Regions from separate parts of the Brevibacterium sp. K11IcPPYGO002 genome, predicted to be linked through region 3. Evidence: riboswitches for the same ligand, from Rfam matches in the RefSeq annotation. Region 3 holds a riboswitch; each other region holds the start of a gene.
What was found. A riboswitch is a leader RNA that binds a small molecule or an ion and turns the genes downstream of it on or off. The one in region 3 is predicted to bind thiamine pyrophosphate.

Region 1 (6,992 bases), 810 kb from region 3:
GCGGGCAATACCGATGATCGGCCCGCGAGCCTCATGGCGGGCTGGCACCTGGATACGACGTTCGGGGCTGAACGACGTCATCGACACCGCCCCCGAGGTGGTTGACCGGCATTGCGACGACGATGCCGACCGGTGGCTGCGGAGCTGAGTCAGTCCCGTTCCACCGGCAGCCAGAGTTCGGTTGTCGCCGTTCTGAAATCCTCGGCGCGATCGAGAATCGACACGATCGAAGGCCCCGGACGCAGCCGCCACGGATTCGATGGGAACCATTCGCCGGCCGTGGCCGCCCACGTGTCCTGAAGCGCCTGCGGGTACGGGCCGTGTGCCGTGAAGACGGCCCACATCCCCGCCGGGACATCAATGACATCGAGGTCCTCCGGCGCCGAGGCGGCCGCTGAGACCGCGACCCCGTGGAGGTAGGTGAGGTCGGTTCCTTCTCGGTAGTCCGGATCCACCCCGTCCGTGACCTGAAGTAGTCCTGTCGGGGTCGTGTCCGACAGCGTTCTGAGCCGTGCGTGCTCGGTGTGCGGGAGTGAAGCGACGAACTCGCGGATGTGCGGGTTCTCTCCTTCGTGGATGAGCGGCACACGCACAGCATGGCCGATGAGTGCGAATGCGGGGTGGTCGATGATTCTGGTGTCCATGGTCGAACTCCCTTCGATCGTCAGGCGGAACCTGAGTGACTGTTGGCTGCGAAGGGGACCGCCATTTCGCAGAGCCTCGGACGGAGCCGTACCGTGGACGGACCGAAAGGCGCGCGTGAATGCCTCCGTCGATCCGTATCCGTACCGCACGGCTACACTCAGCAGATCCTCACCGTCGATGACGTCACCGGCAGCGACGGTCATTCTGCGCCTGCGGACATATTCCGAGAGCGGAATTCCCGCCAGCGATGAGAACATCCGCCGCAGGTGATACTCGGTCGTGCCGAGCCTGGCGGCCAGCGCACCAATCTCGACGGACTCCGCGGAATCGGCAGTCAGGTTCGACTCGATGGCGTCGATGAGTGTATTGAGTTCAGCGATCACGATCTCTCCCTTCACTCATCCATACTTCCCGTGGCCCAGGGCGTCCCGCCCGACAATCTGTGCCCGATTCGATCACGTTTGGGATGGTGGTGCGTCCCTGCGGGGACGCACTCCGTCAGTCGCCCGGTGCCAGGCTGGGTGCCTCGTCGATTCCGAAGCGGGTCTTCAGCGCTCGGCGTGCGGCGAACCAGCCGTTCATTCCGTGTACGCCCGGGGCCGGCGGGGTCGCCGCCGAACACAGGAACGCCCCGGGCACGCCGAGGCTGTAGGAGTCCCAGGTCAGGCGCGGGCGAGCCATCATCCGGTAGAAGGACACGACGCCGGTGGCGATGTCCCCGCCGATGTAGTTCTGGTTGTGCCCGGCCATCTCGGAAGCGGGGATCGCGTTGTGGGCGACGACGCGGTCGCGGAAGCCCGGGGCGAAGCGTTCGATCTGCCGTGTCACGTATTCGGTCGGGTCGAGCGGGCAATCGAAGGGCACGTGCGCGTACGTCCACAGCGGGCGCAGGCCGTTCACCTCGCGGGAGGGGTCGAAGACGGTCGGGTCGGAGACGAGGCACACGGGGTCTGATGGCATCCGTCCGTTCATCACCTGCGCCTCGGCGGCGGCCATCTGCGCTCGCGAGCCGCCCACGTGGATCGTTCCGGCACGGCCGACCTCGGGGTCGGACCAGGGGACCGGACCGTTGAGGACGAAATCGACCTTGGCCGCGGCGTTGCCGTGCTTGAACGTTCGCAGGCTCGTGTCGACGTGGGCCGGCAGCAGGCCGGAGAAGATCTGTGCCGCACCCAACGCCGAAGTGTCGAGCAGGTAGGCGCGGGCCTTGGGCAGGTCGGTGACGTGGGCGATCGGGGAGTTCGCGTGCACGGTGCCGCCGTGAGCTTCGAGATCGGCGACGAGGTGGTCGACGATCGCTTGAGATCCGCCGATGGGGCAGGGCCAGCCTCCGGCGTGGGCGACCGTGGAGAGCATCGTGGCGGTAGCGGCCGTGCCCATCGCCGGCAGCCCGCCGATGGCGTGCGCGGCGACCCCGGTGAACAGGGACTGCGTCGACTCGTGGGACAGCGGAATGTTCCACGCGGGGCTGGCCTGGGACAGGAGTCGCAGACCGAATTTCACGACGTTCGCAATGCCGGGAACATCGCGGAGGGTCTCGGGCACGGAGCGTTTGTCACCGAGGGAGAGCCAGATCGCGTCATCGACACGGTCGAGCAGCGGGGCGAAGAATCGCCGCCATTCCGGTCCCGCCTCGCCGAGGCGGTCGACCGTTTCGTCGAGATCGTGGAAGGCCAGCGCGGCCGGTTTCCCGTCGAGGGGTTGGGCGTAGGAGATCTCGGGGGTGGTCAGCTCCATGCCGCGGGCGCGCAGGTCGAAGTCGACGAAGAAGGGGCTGGCGATCGCCAGGGGATGAACGGCCGAGCAGATGTCGTGGGTGACGCCGGGTGCCAGGCCGAGGTCGAGTGTGCGGGCACCACCGCCGATCGTGGCTTCAGCTTCGAACACCTCGACGGAGAGTCCGGCCCGGGCCAGAGTGACCGCGGCAGACATGCCGTTGGGACCAGATCCGACGACGACTGCATCAACACCTGTGCTCATGAGGCCAGTCTAGGCCAGTGGGCTGGGCGGCCGAGATGCGCAGTCCCGGGCGGCTGAGTGCGGCTCAGCTGCCGTAGGCGGTGTCGAAGAAGGCGCGTTCGAGATCGACGGCCCGGTTCCAGGCGCGGGTCAGGGTCTCGGCTACTGAGCTCTGGGCGTCGGTCGGGAACGCACGTTCGAGCTCGTCGACGAGGAACTGCACCCACTCGCGGAAGGCCTCGCCTCGGTGGAGGTCGATCCATCCTCGGTGAACCTGCCGCTTCGGCATCTCCTCACGGGACTCGGCCCAGTCGAGGTAGAGCCATTCGGCGACGACGAGGACGACGAGCAGCTGCGGATACGACGCCGAGGCGACGGCATCATCCATGACATCGCGGAAGCCCGCCGTCGGTATGGTCAGTTCGGGGTGGAGGTAGTCGGCGGGCGCGACTCCCAACTCGGCGAAGGAATCGACGAAATACGTGTCCTCATCGGCGACGAGCATGCCCAGCTGTCGGGCGAATCGCAGCTTCGCGTCGAGCTCATCGGCATGGGCCACGCAGGCGCCGAGCATGGACAGGAACGATTCGAAGAACTGATAGTCCTGCACCAGATAGTCGCGCAAGACGGTGTCGTCGATGGTGCCGGCGAACAGTTCCCTGACGAACCGGTGGTCGACGGCCTCCGCCCATTGCCGGCTGGTTGATCGTAGCAGTGCCGATACCGCTCCGTCAGCAGCCACGGTGATCGACGTGTCCAAGTCTGTGGTGGTCATTGCGATTCCACTCCCTCCGCCGGTGCTCACCGGATCAGGTTCAAAGGGTCTGCATATGCACTCTCAGCGCCGGCTCGCTCGGCGCTCCCCTGTAGGACTCCGACACTATCACCCGGGACAAGAACAGTTGCCAGAGTGATCGAATGCGGTTCGGCAGGTCAGGACTGGCCGATCCAGATCGCGATTGTCGAGCACCCATGTTGCCTTCTCCCACGGAGCTGCCTCGGAGAAGTAGAGACGCTGACCGCCGACATAGCGATGATTCGACGCAGCCTCGGGATCGGCGACGAAGGCTCCGGGGAACCGCTCGTTTCCGCGTGGGGCTGAGACCTCGAACGGCACCTCGACCCACATGCTCGCATCCCAGAGACCCACCAACTCGGGACGGTGGAGGAAGATCCCCTCGACGAGGAGGATGCAGTCCTTCGGCAGACTCCGAGGTTCCGGCGCCAGCGGACGATCCTCGTCGACGTCCCACACAGCTGGAACGATCGCATCACCTCGACGAAACGGTTCGACGACGGACTCGACGAAAACTTCGTAGTCGTAGGAATGACGATAGAAAGTGTCTGGTCCCTTGCCGTGGGCGTAGCGGATCACCCGAGGACGGTGGAAGCCGTCGATGCTGATGGCGGCGACCAGCCGATCGGTACGCGTGCCTGCAGCGCCGGCACATCCCGAGTTCTCGTCCGCAAGGTCGACGAGCTCACGGGCGATCGTGGTCTTCCCGGCTCCGTCGACTCCGTCCACTGCCACCAATGCGCGATGACCCGGCCGGACGGTGCGCAGCTCTGCCAGCAGATCGATCAGAACTCGGGCCCGGGAACTCACCACGCTGCGGACCCGGCGGGGGACACCGACGGCGGGGCCGCCTCGGCGAGGGTGTCGGACACGTACTGCGCTATCCGGTCAACGGCTGGCTGCCGGCCGGCCGACAGTTCGGCGGACTCGACCGACGGGTTGTAGTTCGTGTTCGTATTGATGTCGTAGACGACCTCGCGGCCGTCGGCGGTTTCGATGAACTCGATGCCGGCGATCTCGATGCCGAGACCTGAGAGCAGCGTCTCGAGGCGCGCGATGAGCGGGGTTGCGGCCGTGACGTCGTTTCGACGGGCGAACTGGGGAACGTCCGGGCTGGCCCCGGCACCCGGGACCTCGCAGGCATCGGCCGGGCACAGTTCGAACGACCCACCTGAGACGTCGACGCGCACCGCATAGTGGAAACGTCCGCCGATGAACTCGGCGCGGGTGATGAACGGCTGAGCCGGCTGCACATATTCCTGGATGAGCGTGATTCCGTCGATCGGCGCATTCGTGCCACCGGGCGCGAACTCATCGGCGGCTGCCTCGAGCTCGGCGAGGGAGTCGAAACGGCGCACACCGAGGCCCTTGCCGCCCTGATTGTGCTTGGTGATGAACGGGGGAGTGAAGCCGGCAGCCGCCTCGACGAGCGCCTGCGATCCGAACGCGGCCGCGGTGCGTGGCACGTCGAGGCCCTGGCCGGCCAGCTCGCGATGCTGTCGGATCTTGCTCACCTCGAGCTCGTAGACGTCGCGACCGTTGATGACTCGGCGGCCGGCGGCGGCGAGCCAGTCGAGGACCGCTCGCCCGTACTCCTTCACCTGCGGATCGGTGCGGGTGTGCGCCGACGCCGACAGCCGCGACCAGAACAGGCCGGCAGGAGGTTCGGCGGCAAGATCGATCGTGGTCTCGGGCAGCAGCCATTCGACATGGGCGACGCCGAGGCGGTCGAGCGCATCCGTGAACGGAGCGATCCATTCCTGATTGTCGTGGATGATGTGCACCGCGGGAGCGTCGCCGACGGGCAGGGTATGAGAACTCATCGCGCACCTTCACTGTCGGGAGCCGATGCGACCGAGAGTATTCGGAAGCATCGGCGGATCTGCTCAACAATCCTACGCCCTGGTGTCCAGGCCTTCGTCGTGTCAGTGCGGCGGCGTAGACTCGGGACATGGCTATCGCAAAGCAGCCCGTTGTCGTGCTCGACGCCCCCGACGCCGGTGAACTCGCGGAGTTCTACGGCAAACTCCTGGATTGGTCTGTCACCGTCGACGAGGACGGCACCTGGGCAGAAGTCGTCTCCAATTCCTGGCCGCCGATCTGCATCCAACAGGTCGAGGACTATCACGCACCCAGTTGGCCCGGTCAGGCCCACCCGCAGCAGATGCACCTCGACGTCATGGTCGACGATCTCGACGTCGCCGAGGAGGCTGTGCTCGAGATCGGTGCAGGCAAAGCCCCCGAACAGCCGGGAGAAACGTTCCGAGTGTTCCTCGACCCGGCCGGTCACCCGTTCTGCCTGTGCAAGGGATGACCGCGCCATCGCCGAGGCGGCCCCACCCGCCCACGGCGCGCTGAGTCATGCGCGCGCTCGCCTCCTTCGCCGACCGTGATCCCGTTCCGTGGGCCAACGGCGGCGGTCAGACCACCGAGCTCGTCGGGCTGACGGATTCGGTGGAGCTGACTCCAGGTCTTCACCCCTGGCGATTGAGCATCGCCAGGCTCGAACGTGTGGGCCCGTTCTCAGCCCTGCCCGGAATGGCGCGCACCTTCCTGCCCACCGCCGAGGTGGCCCTTGAGATCGACGGTCACGTGCATCGCGTGCCGGCCCTCCGACCGGTGCACTTCCACGGAGAGCAGAACGTGAGCCTCGTCGATTTGGCCGACCCCTGCTTCGCCGTCAACCTCATGGTCGCCGATGACAGCACAGACGACGTCGCCTGCGACGCTGGTGCCGACACGGGCGTTGGCTCGGGCACTGGCTCAGGCGCTGACTCGGGCAGAGAATCCGATTCTGCTTCTGGCGAGCTGCAGATGGTCATCGGTCGGCCGGTTCCAGCCGACGGAATCCGGTTGGTGCTCACTGTCGAAGCCGACGTCGATTTCCCTCGTTTTCAGCTGTTCGAACTCGACCCGGGTGAGGCTGTTCCAGATGAGGTCTCGGTGGTCGTTCTCCACACCGGCAGGTGCGACGAACACATCTGAGAAATCGGTGGGAGCCGATTGTCCCCGGCGTCACATTCGCGCGCATCATCCGAGGTGGCGGAGCCTTACCCGACCGTTTCCATCAGGTCTTTCCCAGCTTCGGGCACGAAGTGTCAGGATGCCCGAACGTCGGTGTCCGAGAATGGTGCTCCACCGGACTTTGGAGGAACTTTGGCGGTCGGAGACAGCGGCAAGAACGATCAGCGCGAGCACAACGATGACACTCGTATGCCGGAACATTCCCAGACCCTGCCGCTGATCACCGAAGAGATCGTCAGCTCCCACCCGACCCCGGCGGCCGAACCCACCGAACATCTCGTCACCCCGGTGATGCCGCCCAACCCGATCCGCCGCGACGGCGAGGTCGCACAGCAGCCGATGACGACGCTGCCCGACACACCCCAAGGTTCACCGACGGCCGCTGCCCCGGCCACCTCTGCGACCGCGACCGGCGTCGCCGAATCGACAGCGACGGTCGACGACGAAAAAGACGAGAAGTCCTCGGACGGTCGGATCTCCGCCACTCAGCTGCTGGCAGGCGCAGGCGCTGCGGCGACCTCGTCGGTCATCGGCGGGCAGCTCGGCGTCGCAGGCACTGTCGTCGGCG
Region 2 (6,992 bases), 1.4 Mb from region 3:
ACCGTCCCTGCTGCCGGCACCCGATGAGGTGCCGGCAGCAGGGGCAACCCAGAGTCGGGCCGCCCGACCGAAACAAGTAGGAACAGATGACACCAGAGACACCTGAACCGGCATCCGCAGCGACGCGGACGCCGGGCAGCGACAGCGAGCCGGTGCTCGAACTGCGCGGAATCAACAAACGATTCGGGGCCGTGCAGGCCCTGACCGACATCAATCTCGCCGTCGGCCGCGGCGAAGTCGTCGGCCTCGTCGGCGACAACGGCGCCGGCAAGTCGACGCTGATCAAGGTCATCGCCGGAGTCCACGGTGCTGATGAGGGCGAACTCATCATAAACGGGGCGGCGCAGAGGTTCTCGTCTCCGAAGGATGCACAGAGGGCCGGAGTGGCCACCGTGTTCCAAGACTTGGCTCTGTGCGAGAACCTCGACGTCGTGGCCAACCTGTTCCTCGGACATGAGAAGACCCGCGGCGGCGTGCTCGACGAGGTGTCCATGGAAGCCAAATCCTGGGAGCTGCTGCGCAGCCTGTCGGCGAAGATCCCGAGCGTGAGAGTGCCGATCGCGGCACTGTCCGGAGGCCAACGTCAGACGGTCGCCATCGCTCGCTCGCTGCTGGGCGAACCCTCCCTGGTCATGCTCGACGAACCGACCGCAGCCCTCGGCGTCGCCCAGACCGCCGAGGTGCTCAACCTCATCGAACGACTCAAGGAGCGTGACCTCGGAGTGCTGCTCGTCAGCCACAATATGGCCGATGTGCAAGCAGTGTGCGACCGGATTCATGTCCTGCGACTGGGCAAGGATGCCGGTGACTTCCCCGGTGATGAGCGCACAGACGTCCTCGTCGCAGCGATCACCGGAGCCAGCGACAACGTCGTGACCAAACGCGCGACACGGAGGGGTGAGCGTCGATGACCCGCAATTCCTTCATCACCGATGAGCGCATCTCTCATGAGGGCTTCGTCGGCACTTTCGTCCGACGGGTGCGCGAGGGGCAGCTCGGGTCACTTCCGGTCATCCTCGCGCTCGTCGTCATCGTCATCGTCTTCCAGTCGGCGAACAGCAGCTTCCTGTCACCGGCAAACCTCGTCAACCTGTCGTCGACGGTCGCCTACATCGCGATCCTCGCCCTGGGAATCAACCTCATCCTGCTCCTCGGCGAGATCGACCTCTCGCTCGCCCAGCTGGGTGGTCTGGCGGCCTCGCTGCTCGGTGTCCTCGTCGTCAGGCAAGGTGTGCCGCCTGCGCTGGCGCTCATCATCATGCTGTTGCTCGGCCTCGTCGTCGGTGCGATCCAAGGCTGGTTCTTCGCCGTCATCGGCATTCCGGCATTCGTCGTGACACTGGCCGGTCTGCTCGCTTTCACCGGATTGACTCTGACTACCCTGGGCACACAGAAGAACCTGTCGATGTCCGACACTTTCGCCTTCGACTTCGCGAACTTCTACTTCCCGGCGATCTGGGCGTACGTATTCGGTGCCATCGCGATCATCGGCTTCGGTGCCGGAATCATCTACTCCAAGCTGCGCCGTCATCACGTGGGCCTCGACGCCCCGAGCTGGGCAGCTGTGATCGTGCGCATCGCTCTGCTCACGGTGGTCGTATTCGGATTCCTCATCCTCGTCAATCAGGACTTCGGTCTGGCGATGCCCTTCTTCCTCATGATGGTCATCGCGATCATCATCGACCTCGTGCTGCGCAAGACCCGCTACGGCCGATCGATCTACGCCGTCGGCGGCAAGGTGGAGGCGGCGCGTCGTTCTGGTATCAGGGTGACTTGGGTGCGCATCAGCGTCTTCATGGCGGCCGGGGTGCTGGCCGCGCTGTTCGGCTTCATCAAGGCCGGTGTGACAACGAACGCCGGTTCGACTCTCGTGCCGACGCAGGACCTGCTCAATGCGATCGCCTCGGCTGTCATCGGCGGCACTTCGCTCTTCGGCGGTCGCGGAACCGCATGGGCGGCGGTGCTCGGTGCGCTGGTCGTCGGTGCGATCAACAATGGTCTCTACCTCATCGGCTTCAACTCCGATGCGCAGCAGATCATCACCGCGCTCGTCCTGCTGGCAGCCGTTGTCATCGATGCGCTGAGCCGCCGCGGCCAGAGGTACGTCGGGCGGGGGTAGCAGGGCGAGTCGGCGGCACAGGGGCGTTGGCTCAGCGCTGAGCGCTCAAGTTGTCGTCGACCGCTCGGTTCCGCAAGAGCTCCCTCTGCCGACCGCTCGCCTGAGCGTCGAGCGCGCAATGCACAGCTTGATACAGCGACGTTAAGTCGAGCGGTCGGTGCTGACGAGATACGAGGTTCTGAAAGTCACGGCTCGGAGATCAGTTCGGCCTCGATCGCCGGAGTGATCGGGTTGCCCACTCCCGTCGTGATGAGCTGGTGCAGGCTGTCGTGGGCGTGGCGTGTCCATCCTCGAGCGCATCCGTCATAGCAGGCCAGCGCCGGGGTCAAGCCCACATGGGTGAATGTCAGCCGAATGCCTGACACCGTGGGCTCGATGTCGAAGCGCACGGTCGTCCCGGCCCACTCATCGATCTCGTCGGGTGAGGTTCCGAACTGGTTGTCCAGGATTCTCCAGACGACCCGTTCCGAGGGAACCAGCTCGATGATCTCGGCGCGGGTGGTGTGGATCTGCGGCACCGTGTAGACGAATTCGCCGAGGCGGTCGGGCGCCCCGTCGATGCGCTGCGACCACCAGCCGCGCACATTCGTCACCGCATCGAAGACTGCGTGTGGTGATTGCGTGACCTCATAGCTGAAGGTGAAGTCCGATGATGATTCGGTGTCGGGAAGAGCAGTGGGATTGTGTGCAGACATTGTCAGGCTCCTTTGCCGTTGTATGTCATTCTCTCAACTTGCGTCATGCAAGTCGATGGATCGATCATCCCACTATGCTTTCGTCATGCAAGTGAATAGGTAGACTCTCTTCTATGTTGGGCAGAACGTATGACGATGAAGTGTGTTCGATCGCGCGGACCTTGGAGATCGTAGGCGAACGCTGGAGCCTGCTGATCATCAGAAACGCGCTCTTCGCCGGGGTCACTCGCTTCGGCGACTTCCAGAAGCGATTGGGAGTGGCGACCAACATCCTCACCAAGCGGCTCGACGGCTTCGTCGATGCCGGAGTCATGACTCGGCAGCCGAATCCATCCGGAGTCGAGTACGTGCTCACCGACAAGGGACATGATCTCAAAGGCGTGCTCATTGCGTTCACCGAATGGGGAGATCGCTGGGAAGCGCCGAACGGGAGGCCGATCATCTACCGACACGACGACTGTGAAGGCGAAGTGCACAACTCGATTCGCTGTGACTCCTGTGGTCAGCAGCCTGACATCGTCACCGTCTCCAAAGGGCCGGGAATGCCCGACGAGAAATGGGCGCACCGGCAGAAGTAGGGCATCACAGCGGAGTGCGGAGCTGAACTTGGACTATTTTCGTTTGACAGTAGCGTGCTTGACCTTTTGCAGTTTCGCGAGATCTTCTGGACTCATAGGCCCGGTGTGCAATCCATCCGGGTAAGGCCTCTCTGCTTTGAATACGTCGAAGTTGTTCAGATCGCCCAGCGAACTCTGCCAGAGGCGAAGCTTGGATTCGTATGTGATGCGATGGTGCATGTGGCTGCCGAGAGCCTGAGGTACCCAGTCGTACTTTGATTCGCGTTCGAGTTGGTAGTCGATGGCTCGGCTGACAGATGCTGATATCCAATTGGCAAGCTGAATATTGGAGCTGAGAGCACTGTCGATGTGCATGGGCGGCTCAATGGCAGCATTCATTTCCCTGAATTCTTGGGCACGCGAGAATATGTGTGCGTATATCGTCGCTACTCTTGCAGCCCGTTGCTTCTCATTGATCTGGTCCATCAGCATCAGTAGATTCTCGCCGCAATTGTCCGCGTGACGACAGAGACGATTGACCGACTCTCGCATAGCTGAAGCTTCGCGTTGCTCATCGGAGAGTCGCACCTGCTTCCTGGTGCCGACCTCCTTCTGTTCGGCATAGAAGAAGACGCGTCCGCTCAGTTCTGCGAGCCTGTTGATCAGTCCGCGAAAGACACGGATCTGCTCACCGTAACTTCGCCAAGCGTCTGGGGTGAAGATATCTGAGCCCTTTCGCTCCCAGCGGCCCGGGTTCTCCACGCCCCGAAGCTCGCTGGCAAAGACGCGTCGCTTCTCTGCTGTGAAGATCTGACCGAATCTCCGAGCCGAGCTTTCGGGAATGACGAAGCCTGCATAGCCGAAGACGGGATTAGTGTTGAATCTCGGGTGGTCTTTGGCGACGTAAGGGCCGGGTTCACCGATCTCATCGATATAGGCGAGCAGCATGGGCAAACTTTACCTAGCGGCTCTGACACGAGGCCCAACGCAAAAACCCACGTCTGAGACGTGGGCTTGCGACTTGGCGCTCTAGGAGGTGAACTCCTTGCTACCACTTCAATAATCTCACAGCACCGAGGTCCGCGCAATCAGTCTTGCACGGAGACTCAACGGCCAGCATGGCGCACAACGTGGATCGGCGCTCATTCCCCGGCTTGACCTTGTGACTGTGGAAGTCGCCCGTGTCCGGACAGGCTGATACAGTCGAAGCCAATGACATGGGGTGCCTCATGAGGATCCGTTCGCACCGAGACGCTGCGCACGGAGGACACCGAGGCTGAGAGAACACCCATCGAACCTGATCTGGGCCATACTAGCGAAGGGATCGTCATGGTTGACTTCGACCTGCGTTCTGCGAATGCGCGACTGCGCGCAAGCAATCCACTCATCCAGTGCATCACGAACACCGTCGTGCAGCAGTTCAGCGCGAACGTGCTCCTGGCCGTCGGCGCCTCCCCGGCGATGCTCGACCATGAGGCCGATGCCGGACAGTTCGCCGGAATCGCCAGCGGAGTTCTCGTCAACTTCGGAACCGCCTCGAACCACCAGCTGCTCGCAGCCGATGCCGCCATCGACGTCGCCAACGCCGCCGGCAAGCCCTGGGTCCTCGACCCCGTGAGCGTCGGCGCCGTTGACTTCCGCACCTCCCGCATCCGCCGCGCCGCTGCCGATCACCCCACCGCCATCCGCGGCAATGCCTCCGAGATCGCCGCACTCGCCGGTGTGGGACTCGGCGGTCGTGGAGTGGACTCCACCGATGAAGTCGACGCCGTCCTTCCCGCCGCCGCAAAGCTGTCCCGAGAAACCGGTGCCATCGTCGCCGTCTCCGGACCCACCGATGCCGTCGTCGCCCATATCGACGGCGCCGACCACGTCGCCCGCGTCTCCGGCGGACATGAGTTCATGCCGCTCGTCATCGGCACCGGGTGCTCACTCGGCGCCGTCACCGTCGCTTACCTGGCTTCCGCCCGGGCGGGACTGGCGGACCCCGACGCCGACGTCTCAGCAATCAACGCCGCGGACGGTAACGCGAACGGTGGGGCCGCCTCGGCGAGATTCGAAGCCGTCGTCGCCGCCCACTCCCACTTCGCGGTCGCAGGAGAACTCGCCGCCGATGGCGCGAAGGGACCCGGCAGCTACTCGGTGAACTTCCTCGATGCGCTCCATGCCGTCGACGGCGACCGACTCGCACAGGCGAGAATCAGCCTCGACACGCTCACTTCTGCGAATGAAACCGCCGGCAAAGGCGTCCAGGCATGACCGCCGGATCCGCCCACATCGCTGACAACTCGGCCGACGACAGCGCGACCGTGAACGACCGAGTAGACGCAACCGACCGCTTCGCCGGAATCGACACGCGCCTCTGCCTCGTCACCGACTCCGCGCAATGCGAAGCCGCCGGCCGCACCGTCGCCGAGACCGTGCAGGCCGCCGTCGACGGGGGAGTGGGCATCGTCCAGGTCCGCGACAAAGACATCGACGATGCAGCCTTCTACTCGCTCACCCGCCAGGTCATCGCCGCAGTCGACGCCGCCACCCGCGACACCGACCGCACGGTCCCCGTCGTCCTCAACGACCGCGTCGAGGTGGCCCGCCGCCTCATCGACGAAGGCGAGAACGTGCACATCCACGTCGGCCAAACTGACACCACCGTCGCCGAGGTGCGCGCCGCCCTGGGTGCGGCACCGCTCATCGGTCTCTCGGCCGCGAACAGCGACGAATTCGCCGCCGGCCGCAACTCCGGAGTCGTCGATCTCGTCGGCATCGGACCGGTCTATGACACCTCCACGAAAGCCGACGCCCCCGTCGGCATCGGACCGGACCGCCTCGGCGAATTGGCGGCAGAAGCCGGCCTCCCCGCCGTCGCCATCGGCGGCATCACCGCCGACCGCGCCCCCGACCTGCACGGACGTGGACTGATCGGAATCTGTGTGGTCTCGGCGATCTGCCTGGCCGACGATCCGAAGTCGGCGGCCGAAGAGCTGCTGGCCGCTTTCACCGGGAGCGACCAGTGACGACCCGCCCGCCGATCACCTTGTCCATCGCCGGCACCGACCCCTCCGGCGGCGCCGGAATCCACGCCGACCTCAAGACCTTCACCGCGCGGAAGACCATGGGCACGACCGTCATCACCGCCCTCGTTGCGCAGAACACGCACGGGGTGTCGCGCGTCTATCCGATCGACGTCGATTTCGTCGCCGACCAGTTCGATTCCGTGCTCGGCGACCTGCCAGTCGATGCGACGAAATCGGGGATGCTCGGCAGCCGTGACCTCGTCGAACTCGTCGTCGCCCGCGCCGCCGAAGGCCGGCTCGGCTTCTTCACCGTCGACCCGGTGATGATCGCGACCTCCGGCCACCGCCTCCTCGAGACCGATGCCGTCGACGCCGTGCGCACCCACCTGCTGCCCGCCGCGAACCTCATCACCCCCAACCTCCCCGAGGCGGCCCTGCTCATCAGCGATGACGAACCCGAAGCGCGGACGACCGAAGCCATGCGTGACCAGGCCGGACGCCTGCTCGAGCGGGGGCCCGGAGCGGTCCTGCTCAAGGGCGGACACGGCAGCGATGACGAGGTCATCGACATCCTCGCCACGGCCGACGGTCAGGTCCGGGAATTCAC
Region 3 (6,992 bases):
CACATGCAGAGCCACCTCATCGGGCCACCCTTCGATCAGCGTCGTATCCTGCTGACCGAGCTGAGCCTTCGGCTGTGCGAAACCAGTCCTGAACGCGGTGATCCCGGCGATCGCCACGGCACGGGGGCGGACATCGGAAAGACGTCCGATGAGGTGGGCCGCCCCCTCACGCAGCTCCTGCCGGGAGAGTTCGTCGGCCCGGACAGTGGCTCGCCCGATGAGGTTGGTCAGGCCGATGCCGCGACGCAGCAGCTGCTGTTCATCCGCAGGCTCGAGCCCACGAGAGGCATCGACTTGGTGATCGGTCAGGCCGGCCTGATGCAGAGACGGCCAGAACCGATTTCCGGGACGTGCGAACGGCGCATTCACCGCGGCCGTCCACAGCCCCGGGTTGATACCGACGATGAGCAGCTTCAGCCCGGAGGAATCGGTCGGCAGGATATCGTCGATCGCATTCGGATCATCCGTCGCGAAACCCGCAAGATCGTCCTTGGTCGGTTTGCGGCCGCCCAGAGGCGATGGCCGACGATTGCTGACGAAGTTGTCCTCACTCACATCTTTCACACTACCGTCGTACCATGAGCCACGAACATGTGACCCCACAGCCCGGAGAGTCCGCACCCTTCCATTTCGACGACCGGTGGATCGTCGACGCCGGAATCGAATCGGTGTGGGCGGTTCTGGAACGGGTCGACGAGTGGCCGGGGTGGTGGCCGGGACTGACGGCAGCCGAAAAGGTCGGGGCCGCACAGACTGACGTTGACGCCGCCGATCTGCCGGTGACCCCAGGCAGCCGAGCCCGCCTTCTGGTCCACGCACCGATCGGGTGGTCTCTGCGCTTCTCCATCGAAGTCGACGAGGTCGATGCACCTCATCTCATCCGTTTCCGGGCGAATGGTGATCTGCGGGGCGAAGGCCGATGGACTCTGACCGCCTCGGCAGGCGTGACGACCATCGATTCTCTGTGGTGTGTGACGATGAGCAGAACGATCATCAGAGCGATGCGACCGCTGGCTGGGCTCATGCACGGGGCAGTGATGAGAGCCGGTGAACGGGGACTGCGATCACGACTGGCCGCCCGGTCCGGCTCCTGAGCGAACAAGTGCCCCGGCCACCGAATCTGCCGGTCACTGGTCCCTTTGGTCTGCCGAGGCCCGAGTGACGTCCTGCCACGCATCGATGCCGCCGGCAAGGGAGCGCAGACGGCCTCCGACCGGTACCGAACCGGACAGCATTTCGACGGCCTCGGCCGATCGGGCCCCGGACTTGCAGTGGATGACGATATCGACCGGTGACCCCGCTCGACCGAAGTCACCGAGCGCCGACTCCAGGGCTTTCCACCCGCCGTCTCGGAGGACGCCGAGAGGCAGATGCACTGAGCCGGGGATGACCGCCAGCTCACGTTCCCAGTCCTCCCGCACGTCGACGATACGCACATCGTCTTCGACGGACAGGAATTCGGCGACGCCGATCTCATCCGCCGAAGGCTCTGCCATGACGCCGCCGTCGGGGTGCGCGGCGCAGGCGGCAGTCACCTCGGCGAGGTCGGTGACCGTGGGACGGTCGGGATCGGGGGAGAACCGCAGGGTTGAGTACTCCCCGGTCAACGCCTCATAACCCAGCAGCCGACCGATGAAAGGGGCGCCGATGCCGCAGATGAGTTTGATCGCCTCGGTCGCCATCGCCGAGCCCACGGTTCCGCACAGCACTCCGAGGACCCCGCCCTCGGCGCAGTTGGGCACCGAACCGGGTTCCGGGATATCCGGGAACAGGTCGCGCAGCATCGGCCCGTGACCGGGGACGAACGTGCTCACCTGACCGGCGAAGCGGAAGATCGTGCCCCACACCAGCGGGGTGCCGGTGAGTTCGGCGGCATCATTGGACAGGTACCTGGTCGCGAAGTTGTCCGCTCCGTCGATGACGACGTCGTGTTCAGCGAAGAGGTCGAGCGCATTCTCCGGGCTCAGCCGTTCCTCGATCGTGCGCACCTCGAAGTTCGGATCGAGCCGGTGCACGGCATCGGCGGCAGAGGTGACCTTCGGTCGACCCACATCGTCATCCCGGTGGATGATCTGGCGCTGCAGGTTCGACGACTCGACCACATCGTCATCGATGATGGTCAGCTGTCCGACGCCGGCAGCGGCGAGATAGCTGAGCACCGGTGAACCGAGTCCTCCGGCGCCGATGACCAGCACCGAGGCGGCCCGCAGACGCCGTTGTCCCTGAAGTCCGAATCCCGGCAGGCTCAGGTGCCGGGAGTAGCGTTCCAGCTCCGTCCGGGACAGGGAGTCCACGGGGTCGACGAGCGGCGGCAGCGACGGAGGAGTGGAGGCAGCGGTGGTCATTGTGCTGCGACCATTCCATCGAACGGCGATGATGCCAATGCCAACGGTCGTTTGGGGATCCTCCCGGCTCCGGCCGCCAGATGCCCGGCCTCGACGGCCAGAGCCATCGCCCGAGCCATGGCGTGGGCGTCGTGAGCGCGAGTGACGGCAGAGGCCAGGAGAACCGCGGTGCACCCGAGCTCCATCGCCAGAGCCGCATCGGAGGCGGTGCCGACACCGGCGTCGAGGATGACGGGCACCTGTGCACGGGAGACGATGGTCTCGATGTTGTGAGGGTTGAGGATGCCCAGCCCACTGCCGATCGGAGCACCTGCCGGCATCACCACGGCCACCCCGGCATCCTCCAGACGTTTCGCCAGAGCCGGATCGTCGTTCGTGTAGGCGAAGACCGTGAACCCGTCGAGGACGAGCTCCTCGGCGGCGGCGAAGAGCTCGACGGAGTCCGGGAGCAGGGTGTCCTCATCGGCGATGACCTCGAGCTTCACCCAGTTCGTCTCCAGGGCCTCCCTGGCCAGTCGGGCGGTGAGCACGGCATCCCGGGCCGTATAGCAGCCGGCGGTGTTCGGCAGCGCCCGGATTCCCAGACGCTGCAGCATGGTGAACACCGAGTCCCGGGACTCGGCGTCGAAGCGCCGCATCGCCACTGTGGTCAGCTCGGTTCCCGAGGCCACGAGGGCGTCTTCGAGGATGCTCAGGGAACTCGCCCCGCCCGTGCCCATCACGAGGCGAGACGACATCTCCACGTCATCGACCCTCCAGCTCATCTCAGCCTCCCTGCACTGCGGTGACGATGTCGACGGTGTGACCGTCAGCCAGGGCGAACCCGGACCAGGCACCGCGACGGATGACCTCGCCGTCGACGGCCAGGGCCAGCCCTAAGCGTCCGCCGTCGGCCGGTGTCCCATCCGGGTTCAGTTCCCGTCCGGTGACCTCGGAGATGAGGTCGAGCGCCGAGGTGGCACCCGGCAGCTCATGATGGTCACCGTTGAGGACGATGGTCGGTGAGTGGTCGCGATCGGTCATGAGTTGCTCCTCATCGGGTAGGCGGTGGTGTGGTCTGTGGTGAAGCGGTGTGGGGACACGGACTCGAGCGTCCCGTCAGGAGGCCAGTCGGAGGCAGCACCCAGGGCGAGCTCGGCGCCGAGCCGCCCGCCGAACGGGGCCAAGAGGATGCCATGTCGGAAGTAGCCGGTGCTCACAACGCAGCCGGGATCGATGCGCCCGATCATCGGCAGGTCGTCGGGAGAACCAGGGCGAGCACGGGTGGTGATGTCGGTGATCTCCGCGTCGAGGATGCCCGGGACCAACCGCTGCCCGTCAGAGAGCAGCCGGTGGATCGCCCCGGCAGGGGTGCCGGAGAGCCCGTCCTCACGGGAACTGGCACCGAGCACGATCTCACCGTCGGGGCGAGGAACCAGGTAGACAGGACGACCGTTGACCAACCCGCGGAGGGTCCGAGTCAGCAGGGGAGTCGCCTCGGCGGGGGCACGCAAGCGCAGCACATCACCCCAGACTTCCCGGATCGGCAGCGGCGGGGCACCGGCGATCTCGGTGGTGGCGCTGCCGGCGCAGACGACCACCTGGTCGGCTTCCAACCGGCGGCCGTCTCCCAGTGTGACGCCGGTTGTCGCCGCACCATCTCCCAGCAGCTCGGTCACCCGCTGCCGGATGAGGAGCGACTCTGAGCCAGCTGTAAGAGCAGACAGGAGTCCCGCCGATACACGACGCGGATCGATCGAGTGATCACCGGGAATGTGCACAGCCCCGGCCACGGCAGGCGACAGCGACGGTTCGATACGGCGGGCGGCACTGCCGGTGATGAGCTCGGTGGCGAAACCCGATCGTGATTGTGCTTCGCGCAGCTCCCGCAGAGCCTGCAGATCAGCCCGGTCACCCGCACACACCAAGGTCCCGGCATCTGTGTAACCGAGATCGGTGTCGGCGGCGCTCGCCACCTCGGCGGCGAATTCCGGATACATCTGAGCCGAGGTCCGCATCAGCGGATACAGGGGAGTCTGCCCCCAGACCACCTCGGCGGCGGGAGCGATCATCCCCGCGGCGGCATGGCTGGCACCCTGGGCGGGGGCAGGATCGACGATGGTGACTTCGGCACCGAAACGGCGCAGATACCAGGCCGTGGACAGGCCGATGATCCCGGCGCCGACGACGATGACTCTCACAGCTTCTCCCTCCGGCGGCATGATCCGCATCAGGTCTGACGGTCGGCTCTTACGCCCTCTCAGCCTCGTTGGGAGGCTCCCGCGAACTCCTCTACTCTATGACCATGACCACACAGATGCCACCGCGCACCGCAGCGCGGCAGACGAAGAGAGCCTGGAGAGAGGCACGACTGGCAGAGGCGAAGCTCTACCTGTGCACCGATGCCCGGACCGCTCAAGGCGACCTCGCCGAGTTCCTCGATGCCGCCTACCGCGGGGGAGTCGACATCATCCAACTGAGGGACAAGAGCCTCGAAGCCCGCGCCGAGATCGCGGCATTGGAGGTCCTCAAAGATATTGCCGCCCGTCACGACAAGCTCTTCTCCGTCAACGACCGCGCCGACGTCGCACTACTGACCGGCGCCGATGTCTTCCACGTCGGTCAAGGCGACCTCACCAGTGCTCAGGCCCGTGCCGTGCTCGGCCCCGATGTCATCCTCGGACGCTCCACCCATTCCCTCGAGCAGGCGCTCGCCGCCGAGGCGGACCCGGAGACCGACTACTTCTGCGTCGGGCCGGTCTGGGAGACCCCGACGAAACCCGGCCGTGCCGCTGTGGGGACGGCACTGCTGACCTCTGCCGCCGCGAAGGCGAGCAAACCGTGGTTCGCGATCGGCGGCATCGCGGCAGGGGAGAGACTGGACGCGATCCGGCAGGCGGGCGCGAACCGTGCCGTCGTCGTCCGTGCGATAACCTCGGCAGACGACCCCGCTGCGGCCGCACGGGTGCTCAAGGAGGAGTTGGAATGACCTCAGCAGCTGACAGCACAACCGCCGGAATCGGTGCAGGTGCCGACCTGTCGATTCTCATCGCCGGGGCAGGCGCCACCGGCGGAGCGTTCGGCACCTATCTGCAGGAAGCCGGACGCGATGTCACGTTCCTGCTCCGGCAGGCGCGGGCGGCGACGGTCCGCGCGGACGGACTGCGCTTCACCGCTCCCGGTGCCGATCGGACGAACCAGGTCGATGTCATCACCGCCGAGGAGCTCAGCGCCTCACCGCGGATCTTCGACCTCGTCATCGTCGCGGTCAAAGCGGGTGGACTCGACTCGGTCATCGACGATATCGGACCGGCGGTGGGAGAACAGACGACGATCATCCCGTTCCTCAACGGCATGGCCCAGATCGAGAAGCTGCAGAACAGGTACCCCGGGCAGGTGCTCGGCGGGTTCGTCAAGATCGTCGGCACGATCAGAGACGGAGCCGTCGTCCAGCTCACCGACCTTGCGGTGATGACCATCGGCGATCTTCACGGCGCGGCCGTACCCACGCGAATCTCCGAGGCCCTCGACGTCCCCGGATTCAAACTCCAGATCGTCGATGGAGTCATCGACGGGCTGTGGGAGAAGTGGACCTTCATCGCCGCCGCGGGAGTCGTCACCTGTCTGTTCCGCGCCCCGGTCGGGGCGATCATGGCAGCAGGCGGCAGATCGCACGTGCACGCCATCATCGACGAACTCGAAGCCGTGGCGGCCGCGGCCGGACACCCGGTGTCGGAGGCCTCCCACGACATGACGCTGCAGATGCTCACCGAGGACGGCTCGGCCTTCACCTCATCCCTCTACAGGGATGTGACGGCAGGGCTGCCGAGCGAAACGGAGCACATCCTCGGCGATCTGTCGGCCAAGGCAGAGGAGCTGGGAGTCGCGACTCCGCTGCTCGACCTCACGCTTGTGCAGCTGCGGGCAGGGGAAGCCCAGAAGCGGCTCTGACCTCGGCCGTGCCCGTGCGCAGCATCGCCAGATACGGCTCCTGCGGCTGAGTGTGTTCGATGTCGGACGAACTGTGGGCAGCGGTGAATGTGACCATGGGGACGCCATCGGCGTCATCGAGGACGAGCAGCGTTTCGTAGCCGCCCGGACCCAGAGAATGGGAGCTGCCGGCCGGCAGGTCGAAGACGAGGCGTTCCAGCGGACTGTCGGGCTCGGGTGGGCGGTGCATCTCCTGGGCGGCCACATCGGCGAACTGTTCGGCGGTGATGAGGTAGGCCTTGGCCGGGGTCGGTCCGGGGACAGAATGATCGTAGAAGGCCATTCCGCCGCCCCAGACCTTCGATTCGCCGGCGAAGTAGATCGTTCCGGGCAGTTCGATCCCAGCTTCGGCACGGGGCAGTGCTGCGTCTCTGGCACCCGGATAAGTCACCTTAGCGCCGGGCGGTCGCCCGCCCTGCAGATAGCAGGCGAGCCGATCGCGAGCCATGTTCGATCCGTAGCTGACGTACCACACATGTGTTTGGGACATCCCCTCCATCATGACATCTCGGGCTCGGAGTTCGTCGAATCGGCGTCGGCTGCGTTCGCCGCGTCCGCTACGTCCGCGTCTGCGGCGGCGAAGACGTCGGACGAAGTCGGCCGCACCGGTGATGGCCAAGGCGATGCCGATGCCGAAAGCGACTCCGAGCAGCGGCCGGTCATCGAATATCGTGCCTC
Region 4 (6,992 bases), 1.1 Mb from region 3:
TCGACATACCCCTGCTGCGACCGCAGCTCGCGCTGGGCCTGGATGACGAACGCCGAGTATGCGCCGATGCCGATGACCGGAATCCGTGAGGTCAGCGCTTCGGTGGCGACATCGATGAGCCGCGACCGGGCCTTGCGCCCCAGCGGGGACAGATCCCCACCGGACATGGCGACCCCGTCGAAGCCGACCAGCGAGATCCGCCCGTCGTCGTGGTTGGGGTTGAGGATGGTGATGTCGAGGCCGAATCGTGAGTACCAGGGGCGGGTCACCTCGGCGCTGTTTTCGTCCCACCACACGTAGAAGAGGAACGGCACGTTGATCCCGGCCTCCGAGTAGAAGAACGGGGGACGCCGCTCACCTGCGGTGACGTCGAAGGGAACGACGTTTCCCTCGATCGGGGCCGGGCAGGTGGCGAACGAGGTGAACGCGAACGGGTAGTTCACCGCACGGTTGAAATCGACGACGAGCGACCCGTCCTGATTCGGCACTCCGAGATCGATGGTCCGCCACGCCGAGGTGGTGCTCCCGTTCGTCGAATCGTGGAAGTCCAGCTGGAGCCCGGTCTTCGGACACCCGGTGGCGAGCAGGTTCACCTCACCGTGCTGAGTGTCGAACGTGACGATTCCCGCCGCCTGCGTCTGCAGCTGCAGATCCTCTTGAGCGGTTTCGATCGGGTAGGTCTTGAACGGGTCGAACCGGGTGAATCGGGCGAGGAAGACGAAGTCCGGGTCCGGGTCGAAGACCGGAACCTCGAAGAACTTGCCCAACAGCGGGGACTTCGAATTGCGCACACGCACACCGAGGCGGCCGGCCCGGTCGATGAGTTCGTAGAGGACGTTGCCGACGGTGAACCAGTTGAGCGATCCGCCGGTCGGAAGTTTCGCGCTGAACCCGTTCTCCTCGACGCGGACCTGAGGTCGAGCGGGCACGGCTGCGTGTCCGCCGGTCGCTTGTGAACCGGCATCCGATCCGGCATCCGCACCAGCAGAACCATCCGCACCAGCCGCAGAATCTGCGCCCGCACCGGCCGCCGCGTCGGCCTGGTCCGTGACCCTCGGCAGGGTCGAGGTGTCGCTGGGCACGGCCGGGCTCGTCGCCCGGGTCGGCCCCGAGTTGGTCACACCCGCGCCGTTCGCCCCAGTCCCAGCCCCAGGACCTCCCCCAGTCCCAGCCCCGGAACCAGTCGAATCCGAACCGTCTCCGCCGTCGCCGACCGCGCTGAGCAGGTCGAACGTCTCCGCCGCTGGACCGGCCTTGATTCCGGTGTCCAGGGACACGGTCACCCACCCGTCGTCGACGGTGAAGGTGCCGGGGGCGTCGGTCCAGGTCGATTCGTCCTCGAGCCAGTGCAGCCCGACGACGCTTAGCCAGCCGAACGGTTTCGCCAGTGCCGAGTTCCGTGAGTCGCGCCAGGTGTTCCACTCCGTCACGAACTGGTTCACGTCGAACACTCCTTGCCGTCGCTGGTGCGGCAGCAGGATCGCTGCTCCCGCCTGATTCTCGGACCCGGTGGCAACCCGGCGTCTGAGACCTGATCTTCTTCACCTCCAAACTACCGCAAACGATAGGCTGGGGAAATGAATGAATCACTCCCGAGACCGGATCGGGCCGCGACGACAGCGGCCGACCTCGGCGACTTCGTCAGCGCCTCCCCCAGCTCCTATCACGCGGTGGCCACCGCCGCGAAACGCATGGAAGAAGCCGGATTCTCCCACCTCGACGAGTCCGTTCCCTGGGCGCTGACACCTGGGACCGGGCACTACGTCATCCGGGACGGCGCGCTCATCGCGTGGATGAATCCCACCGTCACCGAGGCGGCTGACCGGTTCCGTGTGTTCGGTTCCCACACCGATTCCCCGGCGTTCAAACTCAAACCCGGCGGCGAGTACACCGCTGAGGGCACCCGTCAGGTCGGGGTGGAGGTCTACGGCGGGCCGTTGCTGAATTCGTGGCTCGATCGTGAGCTCGCCTTCGCCGGTCGTCTCGGCCTCGCCGACGGCCGCATCGTGCTCGCCCGCACCGGACCGATCGCCCGCATCCCGCAGCTGGCGATCCACCTCGACCGTCAGGTCAACGAGGGGCTGACCCTGGACAAGCAGCGTCATACCGCTCCCGTCATCGGCCTGGCCGACCTCGCCGAGGCGGACATCATCGAACTGCTCGCCGCGTCCGCCGGAGTCGATGCCGAGACCGTCGTCGGCCACGATGTCTACACCATCCCCACTCAGGAACCGGCCCTCTTCGGTGCGGCCGAGGAGTTCTTCGCCTCGCCGAGGCTGGACAACCTGCTGTCCGTCCACGCCGGTGTCACCGCGCTCACCCAGCTCGATGCCGACGGCCTCGACGGCATCCCCCTGTTCGCGGCCTTCGACCACGAGGAGATCGGATCGAATTCGCGCTCGGGAGCATGCGGCCCGTTCCTCGCCGACGTCACCGAACGCATCGTCGCCTCCTTGCTGCCGCAGTCGACGCGCAGCGATTATCTCGCGTCGATGGCCTCCTCGGTGTGTGTCTCCTCCGATGCCGGGCATGCTGCTCATCCGAACTATCCGGAACGACATGACCCGCATGTCCGCCCCCGCCTCGGCGGCGGTCCCCTGCTCAAGCTCAACGCTCAGCAGCGCTACGCCACGGATGCGGTCGGCACGGCCGTGTGGTCGCAGGCATGCACGGCCGCTGGGGTCGACTACCAGGATTTCGTGTCGAACAATGCGATGCCCTGCGGGTCGACGATCGGACCGCTGACCGCGACCCGACTGGGAATGACCACCGTCGACGTGGGTCCGGCCCTGTACTCGATGCACTCGGCCCGCGAGATGGTCGCGGTCTCCGATGTGCTCGCTCTCGGTGCCGCTGCGAAGGCGTTCCTCCAAGGCAGCTGACCTCGCACCCCCGGCGGGCCTCGAATCCGCCGACACCGCGGTTGTCCTCACCACGACGATCGTGATACGAATTGCACGACCCCACGGGAGCCCGCTGCACGGGCTGAGATCGGACTGCATCGTCCGAGACCGTAGAACCTGATCCGGTTGATACCGGCGTAGGAAGTGAGGACTGCAGATGACTGCATTCACCCCTGAAACACCCGCCCCTGCCACGACTTCGTCTGACGCAGATTCGCACGACGAATTCACCCTCGAGCAGTATCCGACGCATTCGCCGGCGTGGGTCGACGACACGGAGCACGGCATCCGCGTTCCCGTGACCCGCATCGAACTCGAGGACTCGAACGGCCGGGCCAACGATCCCGTCGACGTCTACCGCACCGTCGGACCGGGCAGCACTCCGGAAGAGGGACTTCCAGCTCTGCGATTTCCGTGGATCGAGGATCGCCTCGACACCGAAACGTACGCAGCCCGCGGCCACCGCATCGCCGATGACGGTCGTGCCGCCGTCCGCCGAGGTGCCCCGTCGCAGCAGTGGAAGGGACGCAGACCGGTTCCGCGTCGGGCCAAGACCGGTCGCACGGTCACCCAGATGCACTACGCAAGGCAGGGCATCATCACCCCGGAGATGCGGTTCGTCGCACTCCGCGAGCAGTGCGATGTCGAGCTCGTGCGTGCCGAACTCGCCGCCGGTCGGGCGATCATCCCGAACAACATCAACCACCCCGAATCCGAACCGATGATCATCGGCAAGGCATTCCTCGTCAAGATCAACGCGAACATCGGCAATTCCGCGGTCACCAGCTCCATCGCCGAGGAGGTGCAGAAGCTGCGGTGGGCCGCGAAGTGGGGTGCCGACACCCTCATGGACCTGTCGACCGGCAATGACATCCACACCACTCGGGAATGGATCATCCGCAACTCCCCCATCCCCATCGGCACCGTCCCGATCTATCAGGCGCTGGAGAAGGTCGACGGTAATGCGAACGCGCTGACCTGGGAGATCTATCGCGACACGGTCATCGAACAGTGTGAGCAGGGTGTCGACTACATGACCGTCCACGCCGGTGTGCTGCTGCGCTATGTTCCGCTCACGGCCGACCGGGTCACCGGGATGGTCTCCCGCGGCGGGTCCATCATGGCCGGCTGGTGCCTTGCCCACCACGAGGAGAACTTCCTCTACACCCACTTCGACGAGCTCTGTGAGATCTTCGCCCGCTACGATGTCGCGTTCTCACTCGGCGACGGACTGCGACCGGGGTCCATCGCCGACGCCAACGATGCCGCCCAGTTCGCCGAACTCGACACACTGGCCGAACTCACCGAACGTGCGTGGGCCCACGATGTCCAGGTGATGGTCGAAGGCCCCGGGCACATTCCGCTCCACCTCGTACGGGAGAACGTCGAACGCCAGCAGGAGCTCTGCCACGGCGCACCGTTCTACACCTTGGGTCCGCTGGTCACGGATATCGCACCCGGATACGACCACATCACCTCGGCGATCGGGGCGACCGAGATCGCCCGCTACGGCACGGCGATGCTCTGCTACGTCACCCCGAAGGAGCATCTCGGCCTACCCGACCGCGACGACGTCAAGACCGGGGTGATCACGTACAAGATCGCCGCGCATGCCGCGGATATCGCGAAAGGCCACCCCGGCGCGACGGCCCGCGATGATGCGCTGTCGAAGGCTCGGTTCGAGTTCCGCTGGCGGGATCAGTTCGCGCTCGGCCTCGATCCGGAGACTGCCGAGGCGTTCCACGACGAGACGCTGCCCGCGGAACCCGCGAAGACCGCGCACTTCTGTTCCATGTGCGGGCCGAAGTTCTGCTCGATGCGCATCTCCCAGGACATCCGCGACACCTACGGCAGCGCCGAGGCTCAGGAGGCCCTGGCAGGAATGCAGCGGAAGAGCCGCGAATTCCTCGCCTCTGGCGGAGAGGTCTACCTGCCCGATCCGACCGTCGGCCTCAAGGCGGACTGACCGTCGTTCAGGGCGTGGCGCGTCTATCGCAGTGTGCACGATTCGACTGACGCGCCAGGCCGTGAACGAGCGTTGCGGAGGCGATGTAGGTTGACGGTATGAGCGAACTTCAGCGTGCCTTCGACGCGCATCTGCACATCATCGATCCGACCCATCCGCTGATCGAGAACAACGGCTATCTGCCCGACCCATTCACGGTCGCCGACTATCGCGCGAGGCTGCAGAGCCTGCCCGAGGTGGGAGTCGACGTCGCCGGAGGTGCCGTCGTCTCCGGCTCGTTCCAGGGCTTCGACCAGGGGTACCTCGTCGAGGCGCTGCGGGGGCTCGGCGGCAGCTATGTCGGTGTCACACAGCTGCCGGATGCGACCACCGATGAACAGATCCGCCGCCTCGACGAGGCCGGCATCAAGGCGCTGCGCTTCAATATCGCCCGCGGTGGTTCGGCCACTCTCGATGCCCTCGACAGCTTCGCCCGACGGGTCCATGACCTTGTCGGATGGCATGCCGAGCTCTATATCGACGCCCGCACCATCGATGCCGACCTCGCCGCACGCATCGCCGCACTGCCGGCGGTGAGCATCGACCACCTGGGCATGCACGAGGACGGACTGCCCACCCTGCTGCGCCTCGTCGAGGCCGGGGTGAAGGTCAAAGCCACCGGTTTCGGTCGCGTGGAACTCGACCCCGCCGAGGCGGTCCGTCGCATCGTCGACACCGACCCGACCGCGCTCATGGTGGGCACGGATCTGCCGTCGACGCGGGCACGTCGCCCCTTCTCAGATGCTGATTTCACACTCCTCCTCCAGGTGCTCACCCCCACCGAGGCGGACGCCGTGTTCTGGTCGAATGCGGCGAGGTTCTACGGCCTCGAACCGTCATCCGCTGAGTAGACGTTCATCTCCGCCCAGTAGCATGAGTGAGATGAGTTCACGTCAGTCGAATCTCGCCTCCACTCTGCACACCCTCGACGGTCGCAGCTACGGCAATCTCAAACAGATCCGCGGCCGCTACACCTTCGGACCGGTCACCGTGTTCATCGATCGGGTCCAAGCCGATCCGTTCGCCTCCCCGTCGAAGGTCCGGGTCCGTGTCGATCGTGCCGATGCGAAGGTTCCGCTTGAGCTCACCACCGAGCGCGCCGATCGCATCGCAGCGGCCGACTACCTTCTCCGTGCCGGCAATGAGGTGCTCGCGAAGCTCGATCAACGCGCACTGATCCTCGGCCGCCCCGGGCAGGAGATCCTCGAACGGACGAACATCCTCATCGACGACGCCGGGCTCGAGGCACGTCTGCTCGTCAATCTGCCGGCCCGCGGCCGCCGCATCCTCGGCCACCAGGCCGCCGACATCCTCACTCGCGATCTGCCCGAATTCGCCGAACGGCTCTTTCTCTTCGACCGCTGGTCGGACGCCCCGGCAGGCAGGGGAGGGAACACTCCCGCCCCATCGGCCCACGGGCTCGCCGACCACGTCCAGCTGCACCGGGATCAGCTGGAACTGCGCAGCCGCCTCGGCGAGGCCGGACTCATCGGGTTCATCGGCAACGGGGCGATTCTGCCGCGGAAATCCGGGGATTCGGACCTGCCGATGACATCCTCCGATGCGGTGGCCTTCACCTCCCCTCCCGAACTCGAACACACGGTCGATCTCTCCAGCGGCCACAGCGTCACCGGCATGGGCATTCCCCGCGGGGTCACCGTCATCGTCGGAGGCGGCTATCACGGGAAGTCGACGATTCTGCGCGCGCTCGAACGCGGCGTCTACCCGCATATCGCCGGCGACGGGCGCGAATGGGTCATCAGCGACCCGACTGCCACCTCCATCCGAGCCGAGGACGGTCGCGCCGTGACCGGCGACGACATCTCGGCGTTCATCAACAACCTACCCTCGGGCACTGACACGAGATCCTTCTCCACCACGAATGCCAGCGGATCGACCTCGCAGGCGGCCAACCTCGTCGAAGCGATCGAGGCGGGTGCACGCACCCTGCTCATCGACGAGGACACTTCGGCGACGAACTTCATGATCCGCGACGAACGCATGCGCGCGCTCATCCCCGCCGAACGGGAACCGATCACCCCGTTCGTCGACCGCGTCCGTCCTCTGCTGACCGAGCAGGGCGT

Region 1: linked by a shared signal. The riboswitch ahead of QYM46_RS03910 (TenA family protein) and the one ahead of thiO (glycine oxidase ThiO) in region 3 are both predicted to bind thiamine pyrophosphate.
Region 2: linked by a shared signal. The riboswitch ahead of QYM46_RS14345 (hydroxyethylthiazole kinase) and the one ahead of thiO (glycine oxidase ThiO) in region 3 are both predicted to bind thiamine pyrophosphate.
Region 4: linked by a shared signal. The riboswitch ahead of thiC (phosphomethylpyrimidine synthase ThiC) and the one ahead of thiO (glycine oxidase ThiO) in region 3 are both predicted to bind thiamine pyrophosphate.

What each region holds. Positions count from the first base shown of each region.
Region 1 is NZ_CP131929.1:880,757-887,748, forward strand. It holds gene QYM46_RS03900 (AraC family transcriptional regulator) at 150-1,028, opposite strand; gene QYM46_RS03905 (phytoene desaturase family protein) at 1,144-2,625, opposite strand; gene QYM46_RS03910 (TenA family protein) at 2,690-3,379, opposite strand; TPP riboswitch at 3,374-3,480, opposite strand; gene QYM46_RS03915 (uridine kinase) at 3,488-4,129, opposite strand; gene QYM46_RS03920 (ATP-grasp domain-containing protein) at 4,207-5,223, opposite strand; gene QYM46_RS03925 (VOC family protein) at 5,352-5,714, shown strand; gene QYM46_RS03930 (HutD family protein) at 5,762-6,385, shown strand; gene QYM46_RS03935 (hypothetical protein) at 6,614-6,992, shown strand, end outside.
Region 2 is NZ_CP131929.1:3,117,393-3,124,384, reverse strand. It holds gene QYM46_RS14370 (ATP-binding cassette domain-containing protein) at 87-911, shown strand; gene QYM46_RS14365 (sugar ABC transporter permease) at 908-2,119, shown strand; gene QYM46_RS14360 (SRPBCC family protein) at 2,305-2,814, opposite strand; gene QYM46_RS14355 (winged helix-turn-helix transcriptional regulator) at 2,928-3,392, shown strand; gene QYM46_RS14350 (DUF3800 domain-containing protein) at 3,426-4,319, opposite strand; TPP riboswitch at 4,580-4,713, shown strand; gene QYM46_RS14345 (hydroxyethylthiazole kinase) at 4,701-5,630, shown strand; gene thiE (thiamine phosphate synthase) at 5,627-6,385, shown strand; gene thiD (bifunctional hydroxymethylpyrimidine kinase/phosphomethylpyrimidine kinase) at 6,382-6,992, shown strand, end outside.
Region 3 is NZ_CP131929.1:1,687,773-1,694,764, forward strand. It holds gene QYM46_RS07640 (mismatch-specific DNA-glycosylase) at 1-555, opposite strand, end outside; gene QYM46_RS07645 (SRPBCC family protein) at 579-1,094, shown strand; gene moeB (molybdopterin-synthase adenylyltransferase MoeB) at 1,128-2,345, opposite strand; gene QYM46_RS07655 (thiazole synthase) at 2,342-3,109, opposite strand; gene thiS (sulfur carrier protein ThiS) at 3,111-3,368, opposite strand; gene thiO (glycine oxidase ThiO) at 3,365-4,525, opposite strand; TPP riboswitch at 4,515-4,618, opposite strand; gene thiE (thiamine phosphate synthase) at 4,630-5,313, shown strand; gene QYM46_RS07675 (ketopantoate reductase family protein) at 5,310-6,275, shown strand; gene QYM46_RS07680 (DedA family protein) at 6,229-6,992, opposite strand, start outside.
Region 4 is NZ_CP131929.1:573,551-580,542, reverse strand. It holds gene QYM46_RS02620 (DUF1684 domain-containing protein) at 1-1,442, opposite strand, end outside; gene QYM46_RS02615 (M18 family aminopeptidase) at 1,578-2,882, shown strand; TPP riboswitch at 2,957-3,065, shown strand; gene thiC (phosphomethylpyrimidine synthase ThiC) at 3,061-4,869, shown strand; gene QYM46_RS02605 (amidohydrolase family protein) at 4,968-5,759, shown strand; gene QYM46_RS02600 (ABC-ATPase domain-containing protein) at 5,791-6,992, shown strand, end outside.